2 regions of the Bacillus rugosus genome follow, and region 2 is predicted to be linked to the other one. Evidence: predicted binding sites of a transcription regulator. Region 2 holds the regulator's gene; the other holds the start of a gene.
The links. Region 2 encodes NrdR, which represses ribonucleotide reductase genes. Its sites were predicted from a motif close to AACACNATATATNGTGTT; they were not measured.
Positions count from the first base shown of each region.

Region 1: the regulator NrdR is predicted to act here: its motif matches at 5,357-5,374, upstream of nrdI (class Ib ribonucleoside-diphosphate reductase assembly flavoprotein NrdI).

Region 1 is NZ_CP096590.1:1,886,324-1,894,359, forward strand. Features, by position in the region: gene M0696_RS09320 (poly-gamma-glutamate hydrolase family protein) at 262-969, shown strand; gene M0696_RS09325 (OsmC family protein) at 1,044-1,496, shown strand; gene ebrB (multidrug efflux SMR transporter subunit EbrB) at 1,509-1,862, opposite strand; gene ebrA (multidrug efflux SMR transporter subunit EbrA) at 1,876-2,193, opposite strand; gene M0696_RS09340 (hypothetical protein) at 2,335-2,580, opposite strand; gene M0696_RS09345 (YmaF family protein) at 2,670-3,083, shown strand; gene miaA (tRNA (adenosine(37)-N6)-dimethylallyltransferase MiaA) at 3,183-4,127, shown strand; gene hfq (RNA chaperone Hfq) at 4,167-4,388, shown strand; gene M0696_RS09360 (YmzC family protein) at 4,590-4,859, shown strand; gene M0696_RS09365 (hypothetical protein) at 4,943-5,173, shown strand; gene nrdI (class Ib ribonucleoside-diphosphate reductase assembly flavoprotein NrdI) at 5,417-5,809, shown strand; gene nrdE (class 1b ribonucleoside-diphosphate reductase subunit alpha) at 5,769-7,871, shown strand; gene nrdF (class 1b ribonucleoside-diphosphate reductase subunit beta) at 7,889-8,036, shown strand, end outside.
Region 2 is NZ_CP096590.1:2,850,042-2,858,077, forward strand. Features, by position in the region: gene M0696_RS14510 (TVP38/TMEM64 family protein) at 1-154, opposite strand, end outside; gene dnaI (primosomal protein DnaI) at 188-1,123, opposite strand; gene dnaB (replicative helicase loading/DNA remodeling protein DnaB) at 1,151-2,572, opposite strand; gene nrdR (transcriptional regulator NrdR) at 2,686-3,144, opposite strand; gene speD (adenosylmethionine decarboxylase) at 3,416-3,796, opposite strand; gene M0696_RS14535 (glyceraldehyde-3-phosphate dehydrogenase) at 4,035-5,057, opposite strand; gene M0696_RS14540 (winged helix-turn-helix transcriptional regulator) at 5,265-5,645, opposite strand; gene M0696_RS14545 (MFS transporter) at 5,828-7,018, shown strand; gene ytbE (aldo/keto reductase YtbE) at 7,042-7,884, shown strand; gene coaE (dephospho-CoA kinase) at 7,923-8,036, opposite strand, start outside.

The DNA.
Region 1 (8,036 bases), 960 kb from region 2:
AACCGGACAGCTGCTAATAAAACCCTCCTTAAACCTCTATACATGTAATTGCCAAGTGAGGTTATTCCTACCTTTTTTATCTTTCCTCTCAATCTTTTTTCACTCATATTTCAAATGAACCGCTATTAACCGTGACAATCAATTGATTTTTTGAAACCGGGAACTTTTTCACTGATGATATAGCGTATACAATGGTAAGATAAAACCTATTGGCTAAACCTCATATAATGAACCGTGCCATTCTTATGAAAGGAGTTAAACATGAGAAGATTTATACTAAATGTCATATTAGTCTTAGCCATTGTCTTATTCCTGAGATATGTTCATTACTCATTAGAACCCGAACCATCTAATCAGCCAGATACATATTCAAATTTCAGCAGCTTGGCAGAGAATGAGAGCCCAGCCGATTATGATATTTCTTATAGTGAGAAAAAAGGAAGCAAAGTGTTAATTATGTCTCCGCACGGCGGAAGAATTGAAGGCGGAGTAAGCGAGCTTGTGCGGTATTTCAATAGTGAATTCTCTACATACCTGTTTGAAGGGTTGAAGTCACACGATAACCAAACGCTTCACATTACAAGCACCAACTTTGATGAGCCATTGGCTGAAAAGAAAATCAAGGAGCATCAATATGTTGTGGCTTTTCACGGATATAAAGGGGAGAACAAGAATACACTTGTTGGGGGCACAGACCGAAAGCGGGCGAAAATGATCGTAAGAGCCCTTGAGAGAAGGGGATTTTCCGCTGAGTTAGCGTCGTCTAAAAGCGGTCTTGCTGGGTTAAGTGCCGAAAATATTAACAACCAAGGGGAAACGGGGCTGAGTATCCAGCTGGAAATCAGCCGCGAGCAGAGAGAAGCATTTTTCGATGATTTTTATTATAAAAATAGAAAATATACAAAGAACAGTGAATTTTATGCTTATGTGAGTGCAATCAAAAGTGTCCTTGAAAAAGAGTATTCGTAACAAGCAGATCAGAAGACAAGATAAGAGAAGATCAGTAGACTGAAATAGAATCATAAAAGGAGGCAAAACTTACGATGGCAGATCATCATTTTTATTTAAAAGCGAACTGGCCGGGCAACCGCAATGATGTCGGTACGATCGAAAGCGGTAACTTAATCACCTCTATTTCAATTCCTAAAGAAATGGATGGACCAGGAGAGGGGACCAACCCGGATGAGATGCTTCTCGGGGCGGCAGCAACCTGTTACATTATTACACTTGCTGCGATGATGGAAAGAAGCGGGCTGGAAAAGGACGACTTGCAGATGGAGTCAGAAGGCATTGTCGACGTCACCAAAGGAGTCTTTACATACAAAAAGATCATCCACCGTCCCTCCGTTGTGCTCAAACATGACGCCTCACAAGAAGATGTCGCACTGGCGCACAAGCTTTGTGAAAAGGCGGAGTCGTCATGCATGATTTCACGCGCCATTCAAGGAAATGTCGAGCTAAAGCTTGAAGCCTCCGTAAAACTGGCTGGCGAATAATGAAACAGACGGTCACTCACAGACCGTCTGTTTTTTATCTTTAGCAGGGGCTTTCGACTGATTTAACACGACTACGCCTGCAATGACTAGCGTGAGCCCGAACACGCCCTTTAAACTGATGGTTTCGCCAAAAAGCAAAAACCCGACAATGGCTGTAAGCGCCGTTCCAACGCCAGACCATGTCGCATACGCGCTTGATAAGTCAATTGTTTTTAAAGAAAAGCTTAGAAAGGTAAAAGCAGAAAGAAATCCGGCAATGACTCCAACAATGGGCCAGGCTTGTGTAAATCCTTCTGAAAGCTTCAGCATTGTGCTCCCGAAAACCTCAGATACAATGGCAAGAGCCAAATAAAGCAATCCTTTCATCATTATCACTCCTTTACTGCCAGTTAAGTAACACGACCCCTGATATTAATAAAAGAATCCCGATAAGCCCTTTGCCATTCAATTCTTCCTTAAACCATTTCACTCCGATCACTGCCGTCAGCACCGTGCCCACACCGCTCCAAGTCGCATACGAGAGGCTGAGGGGGATATGGTTTAAGGTCAGCGACAGCATATAAAAGGCGAGGGAATAGCCAATCACGACCAAAGCGCTTGGCTTCCACTTTTTGAAGCCGTCAGACACTTTCAGCATGGCCGCTCCTATCGATTCCGAGCATATGGCAATCGTGAGGAATATATATCCTACCAACATCGTACATTCTCCTCACTTGAACTGTAATTTTAGATTAGAAAAGTTCTTCAGCTAGAAAAATATTAGTGTATGGCTATGTATGAGTCAAGCGATTCATTTTCAGTCACTTAAAAAGACCCCTTTTGAAGAGGCCTTGTGTGTTTAATAGTAGTAAGGGAATGGGGCGTACGGATAGGGGTATCCGCCATAAAAATAAGGGTTAAATAAAGCGCTTCCTACAAGCCCGCCAACTAGTCCGCCGAAAAAAGGTCCCCCGTAAAAACCGAATGGCCGGCCAAACCCAAATCCAGGTCTTCCAAACCCGTAGCCGAATCCAGGTCTTCCGAATCCGAAAGGTCTTCCAAATATCCTTGTGTCTTCAGCAGTGAAATGTTCTATCTCGTTCATTTTTTCTTTCCTCCTGTAATAAATTGTAGATGATGCAGTGTATTCAGCCTACCTAGATTTGATTGGGCGTTTGATGAAAAAGAAGGGATGTGATCACATTGGGCCTGTATCCGTCTGACTGGTCAAAAGCGCCGCCTCATGCACATGCTTATCACGTCAAAACAACGAGAGAACAGGGACATTATCATCTCATTGAAGGATTTACTCAGCCAGCTAATGGATCGAATACCGATCAGCATACACATCACTTTACAGGGATCACTTCTTTTGAAAACGGCCACTTTCACCGGTATTACGGAATCTCAGGGCCTGCGATTCCCTTAGCAGACGGCACCCATTATCACGAAATCGAAGAAACGACGTATCTGGCCTATAACGAGCCGATTAAGATCCGGTACGGAGGCGTTGTGTATGATCCGAAAGATGACGGAAGAAAAACGCATCGCCATGGCCTGAAAGGAAAGACGAGAGAAATCGTCGGCAATGAGCCGCTCGGGTGGTAGAAGGATGTTTACCGGTGCAAAAAAAGGGCAAAATGGATAGGTGGTTGCACATGATGAATGCTATAATGGGGGGAGATTTATAAAAGAGAGTGATACATATTGAATAATACGAAGCAGCCCGTTGTCATTTTAGTCGGACCGACGGCAGTGGGGAAAACAAATTTAAGTATTCAGCTAGCTAAATCCTTGAATGCGGAAATTATCAGCGGAGATTCGATGCAGGTTTATAAAGGAATGGATATTGGAACAGCTAAAATCACTGAACAGGAGATGGAGGGAGTACCCCATCATCTGATTGATATTTTAGATCCCCAAGATTCCTTCTCCACCGCCGATTATCAAGGCTTAGTGAGAAACAAAATCAGCGAGATTGCAAAAAGAGGAAAGCTTCCAATGATTGTCGGCGGTACAGGGCTTTATATACAATCTGTGCTTTACGATTATACATTTACGGAAGAGGCGAACGATCCTGTGTTTCGACAGAGCCTGCAAATGGCTGCTGAACGGGAAGGCGCTGACTTTCTTCATGCCAAACTTGCTGCGGCAGATCCAGAGGCAGCAGCTGCGATTCATCCCAATAATACGAGAAGAGTTATTCGTGCGCTGGAAATATTACACACGTCTGGAAAAACGATGTCACAGCATTTGAAGGAGCAAAAACGAGAACTTCTGTACAATGCAGTGTTAATCGGACTGACAATGGATAGAGACACGCTTTACGCAAGAATTAATCAGCGGGTTGATATGATGATGGAGGCCGGTCTTCTTCCCGAAGTGAAACGCCTCTACGACAAAAACGTGAGAGACTGTCAGTCGATACAGGCGATAGGCTATAAGGAGTTATATGCATATTTTGACGGTTTTGTGACACTTTCTGATGCCGTCGATCAGCTAAAGCAGAACTCAAGACGGTATGCGAAACGGCAGCTGACGTGGTTTCGCAACAAAATGCAGGTTACCTGGTTCGATATGACACCGCCCGTTGATATGGAGCTGAAAAAAAAGGAAATTTTCACACATATAGCAGGAAAACTCGAACTTTAATCGAAACTGTATGATATAGAGAATCAAGGAGGACGAAACATGAAACCGATTAATATTCAGGATCAGTTTTTGAATCAAATCCGGAAAGAAAATACGTATGTCACTGTTTTTTTGCTGAATGGCTTTCAGCTGCGTGGCCAGGTGAAAGGCTTTGATAACTTTACCGTATTGCTGGAATCGGAAGGTAAGCAGCAGCTTATCTATAAACATGCGATCTCAACGTTTGCGCCGCAAAAAAACGTCCAGCTTGAACTCGAATAGATCAAAAAATACCATGTCAAGGCATGGGGAGGCTGTCGGGGGAATCCCGGCAGCCATTTTTTAAGCTTGAGCTACTTTCATTCCAAGCTTTGTATTTTAGTAAGCTGACCATGCCAAGGCACGGTCTTTTTTTATGAGATCAACATATGCAAAACTAACTCGAATATCATGTAAAAATCTGAATTTGGGAGTGACGCGACCTTGTTTGAAAGTGAAGAACTGAGACGAATTAGGATTGCGCTTGTGTGGATAGCCGTATTTTTGCTGTTCGGAGCGTGCGGGAATCAAGATACCATCATTGAAACAGACAGCGGCAATTCAGGCTATGAAACGCCACAGCCAGCCTCGTTCCCGCTTGAACATAATCATTTTGGCGTTGTAGAGGACGGCTATATCAAAATTTATGAGTATAATGAGTCCCGCAATGAGGTAAAGCTGAAGACAGAATACTCGGATGATGAGCTTGAATAAAATTCACAAGCATCCGAATTTACAAAGCGGATGCTACCCGCTAAACTAAATACAGACACAGATCAAACAGAGGGTGAAATAAAATGAAGCATAAAGTGATCGTGAATCATTGGGAAGAAATTTGTGAAGATGATTCTTGCTATGAATACGGAACAAGCATCATTGTGAACGGAAAAGAATTAATCAGAGAAGCGTCAATTATCAGCGCTTTGAAGGCGGTTTTAGAAGAGATCGGTGCGGATGTTGAAATAGAAGAAACAGTAGAGAGCGAAAAATGCTGTGATAGCTTAAGAAAAAAAAATCTAGACTACTAAGCAGTTTTTTTTCATGTTATGATATACATCGGCTTAAAAACGACACCCTGAGTAGGACGAGAGATGATTCTCGTTCTGCTCTCTTTTTTGGGCCCTTATGAGTCTGCCCGTATGCCTGATTTGATCAAAATATGAATTTTTCACAAAAACAAATCTATATATTGTGTTTTTGTCAGAGGATAGTATACTATATATAGTGTTAGTGATGAGAGATTCATATTTTTTGATAGGTCGTGATAAAACGTGGTACAAATCATATTTGATTCGAAAACAGGGAATGTTCAGCGGTTTGTGAATAAAATAGGCTTTCAGCAGATACGCAAGGTGGACGAAATTGACCACCTGGACACTCCGTTTGTTTTGGTCACCTACACGACAAACTTCGGTCAGGTACCGGCATCAACACAATCATTTCTCGAAAAATACGCCCATCTTTTATTAGGAGTCGCTGCGAGCGGCAATAAAGTATGGGGCGATAACTTTGCAAAAAGCGCCGATACCATTTCAAGACAATATCAGGTGCCGATCTTGCACAAATTTGAACTCAGCGGCACATCTAAAGACGTTGAATTGTTTACTCAGGAGGTAGAAAGAGTTGTCACAAAATCAAGTGCCAAAATGGATCCAGTTAAATAACGAAATCATGATCCAAAAAGATGGAAAATTCCAGTTTGATAAGGATAAAGAGGCTGTACATAGCTATTTTGTAGATTATATCAATCAAAACACAGTTTTCTTTCACGATTTAAAAGAGAAGCTGGATTATTTGATAGAAAACCAATACTACGAAGAGGAATTCTTAAGCCTTTATTCTTTTGAAGACATTAAAGAAGTGTTTAAGACAGCTTACGCTAAGAAGTTTCGTTTTCCTTCCTTCATGAGTGCGTTTAAATTCTATAATGACTATGCTTTGAAAACGAATGACAAGAAAAAAATCCTCGAGCGTTATGAGGACCGGATCTCAATTGTTGCGCTGTTCTTCGCAAACGGCGACACTGAAAAAGCAAAAGAATATGTGCGCCTGATGATCAATCAGGAATATCAGCCGAGCACACCTACATTTTTGAACGCTGGCAGAAAACGCCGCGGTGAGCTTGTAAGCTGCTTCTTGCTCGAAGTCAATGATTCTTTAAACGATATTTCAAGAGCGATCGATATTTCCATGCAGCTTTCTAAACTGGGCGGCGGGGTTTCTCTTAACCTGTCCAAGCTTCGCGCGAAAGGTGAAGCCATTAAAGATGTTGAAAATGCCACAAAAGGCGTAGTAGGCGTGATGAAGCTTCTTGATAACGCGTTCCGTTACGCTGACCAAATGGGACAAAGACAAGGATCTGGCGCGGCGTACTTAAACATTTTCCACCGCGATATCAATGATTTTCTCGATACGAAAAAGATTTCTGCCGATGAAGATGTGCGCGTCAAAACGCTGTCTATCGGTGTTGTCATTCCGGATAAGTTCGTTGAGCTTGCGCGTGAGGACAAAGCGGCTTACGTATTTTATCCGCACACGATTTATAAAGAGTACGGCCAGCACATGGATGAGATGGACATGAACGAAATGTACGACAAGTTTGTAGACAACCCTCGGGTGAAAAAGGAAAAAATCAACCCTCGGAAATTGCTTGAAAAACTGGCGATGCTTCGTTCTGAATCAGGCTATCCATACATCATGTTCCAAGATAACGTCAATAAAGTGCATGCGAATAACCATATTTCCAAGGTGAAATTTTCTAACCTTTGCTCTGAAGTCCTGCAGGCATCTCAGGTTTCTTCATACACGGACTATGATGAAGCAGATGAAATCGGTTTGGATATTTCCTGCAACCTAGGCTCGCTTAACATTCTCAACGTCATGGAACATAAATCAATCGAAAAGACAGTTAAGCTTGCGACAGACTCTTTAACACACGTGTCTGAAACGACTGATATCCGCAATGCGCCTGCTGTAAGACGGGCAAACAAAGCGATGAAATCAATCGGTCTCGGCGCTATGAACCTTCACGGCTACCTTGCGCAAAACGGCATTGCGTATGAAAGTCCGGAAGCCCGTGACTTTGCAAACACGTTCTTTATGATGGTGAACTTCTACTCCATCCAGCGTTCTGCGGAAATCGCAAAGGAGAAGGGCGAAACATTTGATCAATATGAAGGATCAACCTATGCGACAGGTGAATACTTCGACAAATACGTTTCAACTGATTTCTCACCGAAATACGAAAAAATCGCTAACTTGTTTGAAGGCATGCATATCCCGACGACAGAGGACTGGGAAAAGCTAAAAGCATTTGTAGCTGAACACGGCATGTATCACAGCTACAGATTATGCATTGCACCGACAGGCTCTATCTCATACGTTCAATCTAGCACGGCGTCTGTTATGCCGATTATGGAACGAATTGAAGAAAGAACATACGGCAACTCAAAAACGTACTACCCAATGCCTGGGCTTGCATCTAACAACTGGTTCTTCTATAAAGAAGCCTACGATATGGACATGTTCAAGGTTGTAGATATGATCGCGACTATCCAACAGCACATTGATCAGGGAATCAGCTTCACATTGTTCTTAAAAGACACAATGACGACTCGTGATTTAAACCGAATCGATCTGTATGCACATCACAGAGGAATTAAAACCATTTACTATGCAAGAACGAAAGATACTGGGCAAGACAGCTGCCTTTCTTGTGTTGTTTGATTAAAGGAGAGTTTATAGTGACAAAAATTTATGACGCAGCAAACTGGTCAAAGCATGAAGACGATTTTACCCAAATGTTCTATAACCAAAATGTGAAACAGTTCTGGCTTCCGGAAGAGATTGCTTTAAACGGCGATCTCCTCACATGGAAGTATCTCGGAAAAA
Region 2 (8,036 bases):
TCCCGATAAACATCAGCGGTGCAAAGACCCCGAACGATAATACCCAAACCCTGATCTCTTTCGGTGATAGATTCAAATACCTTTTATTTCCCCAAAAGATTAAACCTGCAACGGCCAGCACTGTCAGCCATTTAAGAGCGGTTTTTCGTTTCATACACTCAGTTCCTTCCCCTTTGAACCGCAGCGATTACGGATGGCGGCGGTTTTCTCCGTCAAGACGGATTGGAGCAGCCAAATATAATATCCGCTCCATCAGTCTTGCCGCTTTTACTTCTTCCTTTTCTCCTCTTTGCGAATACGTAAAATGATGCTTTAGCTCATCAGGTGAAAAATTAGAAGAAAAGAACGTCGGCAGCTGCTGGGACATTCTGTGCTGAAGCACCGTTCCGATGACTTCATCCCTTACCCAGCTCGTCATTGATTCCGCTCCGATGTCATCAAGCATTAATACAGGTGTTGTTTTGACCATATTGAGCTTCTCTTCCAATGAATGGTCTTGAAGCGAATTCTTGAGCTCTCTCACAAATTCGGGCACATATACGATCATGGAGGAATACTCTTTTTCAGCCAGTTCATTGGCAATCGCAGCAAGCATAAACGTTTTTCCTACCCCGAATTTCCCGTATAAATACAGTCCTTTCCCTTTTCCCGTCTCATTATAGCTTTTCAGAAAATCCGTAACATGCTGGAACATCGCGAGCCTGCTCGGATCACTGATATCAACCTGCTGAAATGTCGCGCCGAGAAGGTCCTGCTGGATATACATGCTTTTCATAAGAGACTTTTGTTTTTTCTGCTGGTCTAGCTTCCGTTTGACAGGACATTCATAATACTCGATATCTATAGAACGGCCATTGACAACAAGCTTCGGATGGTAGCCCTCCAACAGATTGTTGCAATCTTCATCTTCTGAACAATAGGAGCACTTCTTGCTTTGTCCGATATATTCATAAAGCTTATTTAAGCTCTTTTCGATCATTTTTTGATCAATCATTTCTTCGTTTTCCTTCAAAAATGCCTGAACATCTTGATCCTTCATGACTTTTTCCTTCATTTGTTCAAGACGTTTTTGGAAATCCGGTCTGCCGGTTAAGCCCTGCAGGGAACGGCCGATTGGTTCCATCTATTACTTCACCCCGCATCTCTGTCTTTAATAGGCAGAGTATTTTTTCAGTTTTTCCATTTCTTCCATCATCTTTTTCTTCTGTTCTTCCAAATCCTGCGGTTGCAGCTTCTGCTGTCCGGACTCTGACTCGGACGCTGTCTGCTTTTCTTTCATCCAGTCAGGAAGTTTTTCTTCGCGAATCACTTTTTGGTTTCGTTTCGAAGGCTGATTTGCTTTTCCTTCAGCCCATTCAAGGTATTGGCGGTTTTCTTCTATCGCAAGCTTCATCGCTTCTCTGACCGTTTTTACCTTTTTGCGCGCCCAATGCGACGCGATTTTTTGGATATAGTTTTTCGACAGCTTCATGTCGGTTTTCAGCATGACGTAATAAATTAACACATTTGTAACGCCGGGCTCGAGCTTCTGTTCAAACATAATTTCTTCTATGATTTTCAGATCAGCTTTTGACGGCTCTGTTCCGTCGGCAATGTCCTGGAGAAGCTTCTTCGGAGAAATCGTCTCAAGCAATGCAATCAGCTTTCCGTCCAGTGATTCCCCTTCCGCCGGTTTTTCGCCTTCACGCAGATGCACCGGCTGTGTTTTTTCCACTAAGTCAGGCAGCTGGCCGTTTCTTTCGATTTGATACCAGTCACTGGCCGCTTTTCGTAAAGCCTCCGTTGTAATGACGTCACGCTCATCAATCGCGCTCATCACGACATTTTGCATCTGCAAAGGATCTATGCCGTAAAGATAAGAAAGCTTTTTGATTGTGTCCCGCACCTGCTGGGTCATCGCTTTTCTCGGAATCATCGTCTCAGATAGACCCGCTAAAAACAAATCAAAATCAAACACATCCTCTGTTATGGTGTAGGACGGAGCCTGTCCGACAGAAGTATACTCTGCACCCTGCGCAAGTCTCACCGTTTCCTCCATATCAGATGTGAGCTTCCATTCACTCGGCTGCAGCGATTCAAACGCATGATTAAACGGCCGCGTAATGTCCTTCGCATCTTCTGAAATGGCCGGGTGCGTGAAAAATTGTTTCAATTGCTGATATTTTGTTTTTCCGACTCTATTGTACAGAAAAACATTCAGCATTCCATCTTCAAAAAAATCATTTGGCCTGAGCGGCGGAAGGAGTTCATATATAAAGAGGCGCTCCTGCCGCTCGGATTCCTTCATATATACTTTCAGCAATCCGATGCCTTCGAGCTTCCCCTGTTCCTGATGGATCGTTTTTAAGTTGGACTGTGTCATCCCCATCAGCTGTCTATGTGTGGACTCTCCGCCCCACAAACGGTTTTGTTCAAGCTCTCCCCATAATGTCATATAAAGAGAGAATGCAACAGGGCCGATTAAGGGCTGATACAGTTGTGTGATAATTTGTCTGTCTATATCCTGCAGCATTGATCTGCTTTTGACCACATACGGATCTACAGGCAGTACATCTTTCCAATAGTCAGCCATACATCTCAAACCTTCCGAATTTGTTTCTACCTTTCATTTTACACCGTTTCTCATATCTATCAAATGCCAATTTTGCACATGAGAAAAGAGCTAGAAGAATCCTCTTAGCTCTTTTAACGCTCTTTCTTTATTAAGTCTTTTAATTCGTCGATAAAGACGTTTATATCTTTAAACTGCCGATAGACTGACGCGAACCGCACATATGCGACTTCATCAATCTTGGCCAGCCGGTCCATCACCATTTCTCCGACAAGCTCGCTTTTCACCTCAGAGCAGCCTTGATTGCGAAGTTCTTTTTCAATATCAAAGCACATGTCTTCAAGCATTTTGAGTGAAACAGGTCTTTTTTCGCATGCTTTTATGAGGCCGCGCAGCATTTTTTCTCGGCTGAATTCCTCACGCACACCTTCTTTTTTTACGACGATGAGCGGGGTTTCCTCCACTTTCTCAAAGGTCGTAAACCGGTAGTGGCAGGATTCACATTCGCGTCTTCGGCGAATCGATTTTCCGTCATCCACAGGCCGTGAATCAAGGACTCGCGTTCCATTATGCTGGCATGAAGGACATTTCAATAAAATCAGCTCCCAACTATTTCGTTCCCTGCAATGTATTTTCGGCAGCCTCCGCCTTTTTAAAATAGATGTGACAGCATCTGTCGGGAGAGCCGTTGTGTAAAACTGTATCTACAGCATCAGGTGGTTTGTGAAAATCTCTTTCTTATTTTACAAAAAAAATGAAAAAAGAAAAAGCTGACTGCCTTTGTTTCTTTATAAAAATAAAAGGAGCATAAGCTAAAAAGCGCATAATGGCTTTTAGCTTCAGCTCCCTTTGTGTTCGTATTAACTATAGTACTTTCGCTTGCGCCTGTTTAATTTGCACAGGCCCCATTCCTCTTGGTATTTCAATGTTTTCTCTTGTATCAGCATGTAATGCCTCTGCGATATAGTCAGCAGCAACATTAGGATCTAAGTCTCCACAAGTATAAACATCAATGCTCGCATATCCGTGCTCAGGAAAACTGTGAATTGTTAAGTGTGATTCAGAAATAATCACAACTCCGCTTACGCCTTGCGGTGCAAATTTGTGAAATGCAACCTCGCGCACCTCAGCACCTGATTTTAGAGCAGCATTTACAAACGTTTTTTCAATAAAATCCATGTCATTCAGCTTATCAAAATCGCATCCCCATAGCTCGGAGATAACGTGACGCCCCATTGTTTCCATAGTCATGGACCCCCCTTAACAAGAATTAAAAAGTGAAATTCCAACAACTGGGTCGGCCATTTACCACGGGGGAAAGTTAGTCCGGAGAGGTCCTAACCCTTTAAGTAATTCCGAAACAGTCTCAAGCAAGAAGTTCACGAAAAATAGTATACTGTGTTTAAGTCTAATTTGCAAGGTGCGTTTTTTCAGAAATATGCTGTTAAGGGTTTTTTCTTCAAAAAGCGTCCATGACCTTATTTTATACAGCAGACGGATGTTTCATTCGTACCGCTACATGGCGGATCAGATCAACGACTCTGCATGAGTAGCCCCATTCGTTGTCATACCATGCGAGCACCTTTACTTTTCTGTCTTCCATTACCATTGTCGTTAGCCCGTCAATGACTGCTGAATGCGGATTTGTATTATAGTCAGTCGAAACGAGCGGTTCATCTGAATAATCAAGAACGCCGTACATTGAAGTTTTGGCAGCCCGTTTAAATGCCTCGTTTACCTCTTCAGCCGTTACATCTGTTTTCAGATCGACAACGAGATCAACCAGTGAGACGTTCGGAACAGGGACGCGCAAGGCAAGGCCGTGAAGCTTTCCTTTCAGATGCGGCAGCACGAGCGAAAGCGCCTTTGCCGCTCCTGTTGTCGTCGGAATGATGGATTCACCGCATGCCCGCGCCCGGCGCAAATCTTTGTGAGGATTATCAATGTTTTTCTGGTCATTCGTATATGCGTGAACTGTGGTCATCAGCCCGCTCTCAATGCCAAATTGTTCATCCAGCACTTTTACAACTGGCGCAAGGCAGTTAGTCGTGCATGATGCATTTGAAATAATGACATGACGGTCGGCGTCGAATTGGTCCTCATTTACTCCCATCACAATGGTAACGTCTTCATTTTTTCCCGGAGCAGTCAGAATGACTTTTTTCGCACCCGCTTCAATATGACCCATCGCTTTATCTTTTGAATTAAACTTCCCTGTGGCTTCAACGACAATGTCAATATCATATTCCCGCCAAGGCAGCTGTTTTGGATCACGGCTGTTTAACAAAAGCACTTTCTTTCCATTCACGATCAGGCTGTCTTCACCAGCCACAACCTCTTTGTCGTACCTGCCGTGATTTGTGTCATACTTTATTAAATGAGCCAGCGTTTCTGCAGAATAACTGGCGTTAATGGCCACTACTTGAATTTGATCGTCTAACATTGCTTTTCTAAAAACCATTCTTCCGATTCTTCCAAACCCGTTGATCGCTACTTTTACCTTCATGTTGGACACCCCTTATCAATTATGCCATTCTAATTTGTTGTCATCTGTAATTAGTATAACACATTAAATCGAATTCGCCAGTACATATTGATAAAAATCAACGATTACAACGCTAATTTATGATGCATTATATGTTTTCTTGCACACAAAATTAGGCGTAAGAACCAAAAAAACAGCCAGCGCTCCGCACTGACTGCTCTCATTTTTTTATGATTCCTGTTTTAACTTATCATTGAGCACACTTTCTTCTAATACAGAAAATGTATCCCCGTACACTCTGTTGATATGATTCGCTCCCCAAGCACACAGCATGTCTAAAATCCCTTCTAAGCTGCGGCCGTATTCGCTGAGCTCGTATTCCACTTTGGGAGGAACCTGATTGTACACGATCCGGTTAATGACACCGTCCGCTTCGAGCTCACGCAGCTGCTGGGTCAGCATTTTTTGCGTGATGTTAGGCATCAGGCGCTTTAATTCACTCGTGCGTTTTTTTCCGTGCGTCAGGTGGCATAAAATGACGCATTTCCATTTCCCGCCGATCACTTCAAGAGTCGCTTCCACAGAGATATTATATTTTTTCTTCTCCATACCGTTCATTCTCCTTACAGGCACCAAAAAGTGACTATAGCACTTAAAAGTACGTACTTTTCTTTTTTGACGATATCTTTCATAATCACATTTGCCGGCTGATTTGAATCTGCTCTTTTTATTTATATAGCTTACTCGGCAGAATTTCAATCATACAACACATTACACAAAGGAGGAACATGATGACTTCAGCCAATAAAAGCAGCATTCCTGCACTCCTGGCTTTGGCCGTAAGTGCATTCGCCATAGGAACAACCGAATTTATCAGCGTCGGCCTTTTGCCGCTAATTTCTGATGACCTGGACATTCCTGTCACAACAGCGGGATTGACCGTTTCCCTTTATGCGCTTGGCGTTACATTCGGTGCGCCTATATTAACTTCATTGACCTCAGGCATGTCACGTAAGACGCTATTGCTTTGGATCATGTTGATTTTTATTGCCGGGAATACGATGGCAGCTACCGCTTCAAGCATCGGGATATTATTAGCAGCACGTGTGATATCAGCTTTTTCTCACGGTGTGTTTATGTCGATCGGTTCGACCATCGCAGCGGATATTGTCCCAGAGGATAAAAGGGCTAGCGCAATTTCGATCATGTTTACAGGCCTCACTGTAGCAACAGTAACCGGAGTTCCTTTCGGCACGTTTATCGGCCAGCAGCTCGGCTGGCGTTTTGCCTTTATGGTCATTATCGCAGTCGGAATCATTGCTTTCATTACCAATGGCATTCTTGTCCCGTCCAAATTACGAAAAGGGACGAAAACAACGATGCGGGATCAAATGAAGCTTGTGACAAACGGCCGGTTATTACTTTTATTTGTCATTACAGCTCTTGGATACGGAGGAACATTCGTTGTATTCACGTACCTGTCTCCACTGCTTCAGGAAGTAACAGGCTTCAAAGCCGGAACTGTTGCAGTAATCCTGCTCGGATACGGAATTGCCATTGCAATCGGCAATATGATGGGCGGAAAGCTGTCAAATCGAAATCCAATTGCCGCTTTATTTTATATGTTTATCGTACAGGCACTCGTTCTGTTTACGCTGACATTTACGGCTCCATATCAAACAGCAGGCCTCATCACCATTCTCTGTATGGGATTGCTGGCCTTTATGAATGTGCCCGGCCTTCAGGTGTATGTCGTCATGCTGGCTGAGCGTTTTGTCCCAAGTGCAGTTGACGTCGCATCCGCGATGAATATCGCTGCCTTTAATGCAGGGATTGCGCTTGGCTCATATCTTGGAGGTGTGATCACCGATTCAATCGGATTGATTCATACCGCTTGGATCGGCGGATTAATGGTGGTCGGCGCAGTCATCTTAACAGGCTTGAGCCGCTTGATGGAAAAACGGGATCAGCAGGAAGCCTGACAATTTTAAAGGAGGAAATCAACATGACAACACATTTACAAGCAACAGCAACACTTCATAACGGAGTAAGAATGCCTTGGTTCGGCCTCGGCGTATTCCAAGTGGAAGAAGGATCTGAACTGGTAAACGCCATTAGAACCGCCATTGTTCATGGATACCGCAGTATTGATACTGCCGCTATCTACGGAAATGAAGCTGGAGTCGGAGAAGGGCTTCGGCAAGGCATTGAAGAAGCAGGCATCTCAAGAGAGGATCTGTTTATTACTTCAAAAGTATGGAATGCGGATTTAGGCTACGAGGAAACACTCGCCGCATTTGAAACAAGCCTGTCAAAACTCGGTCTGGATTATTTAGATCTATACCTTATCCACTGGCCTGTAGATGGAAAATATAAAGAAGCGTGGAGAGCGCTTGAAGCTCTATATAAAGAAGGCCGTGTCAAAGCAATCGGCGTGAGTAACTTCCAAATCCATCATCTTGAAGACCTGATGACGGCTGCTGAAATCAAGCCTATGATCAACCAAGTGGAATTTCACCCGCGTCTTACACAAAAAGAGCTGATGGCATACTGCCAAAAACAAGGCATCCAGATGGAAGCTTGGTCACCTTTAATGCAGGGACAGCTGCTGGATCACCCTGTCTTAGCAGACATCGCTCAAACATATAACAAATCTGTAGCACAAATCATTTTGCGCTGGGATCTGCAGCATGGCATCATTACGATTCCTAAATCAACGAAGGAACACCGCATTAAAGAAAATGCCAGCGTGTTTGACTTTGAGTTAACACAGGAGGACATGAACCGAATCGATGCGCTGAATGAAAACCTGCGCGTCGGCCCTGACCCAGACAACTTTGATTTTTAATGACAAAAAACACCGTTCATATTGAACGGTGTTTTGTATTATGCCCAGCTGTTGATAATTTCATCAATCTGCTGTTTGGTCTCTTCGAGCGTGCCGCTGTTATCGATGACTTGATCTGCTCTTGCTTTTTTTTCCTCTAAAGGCATTTGAGC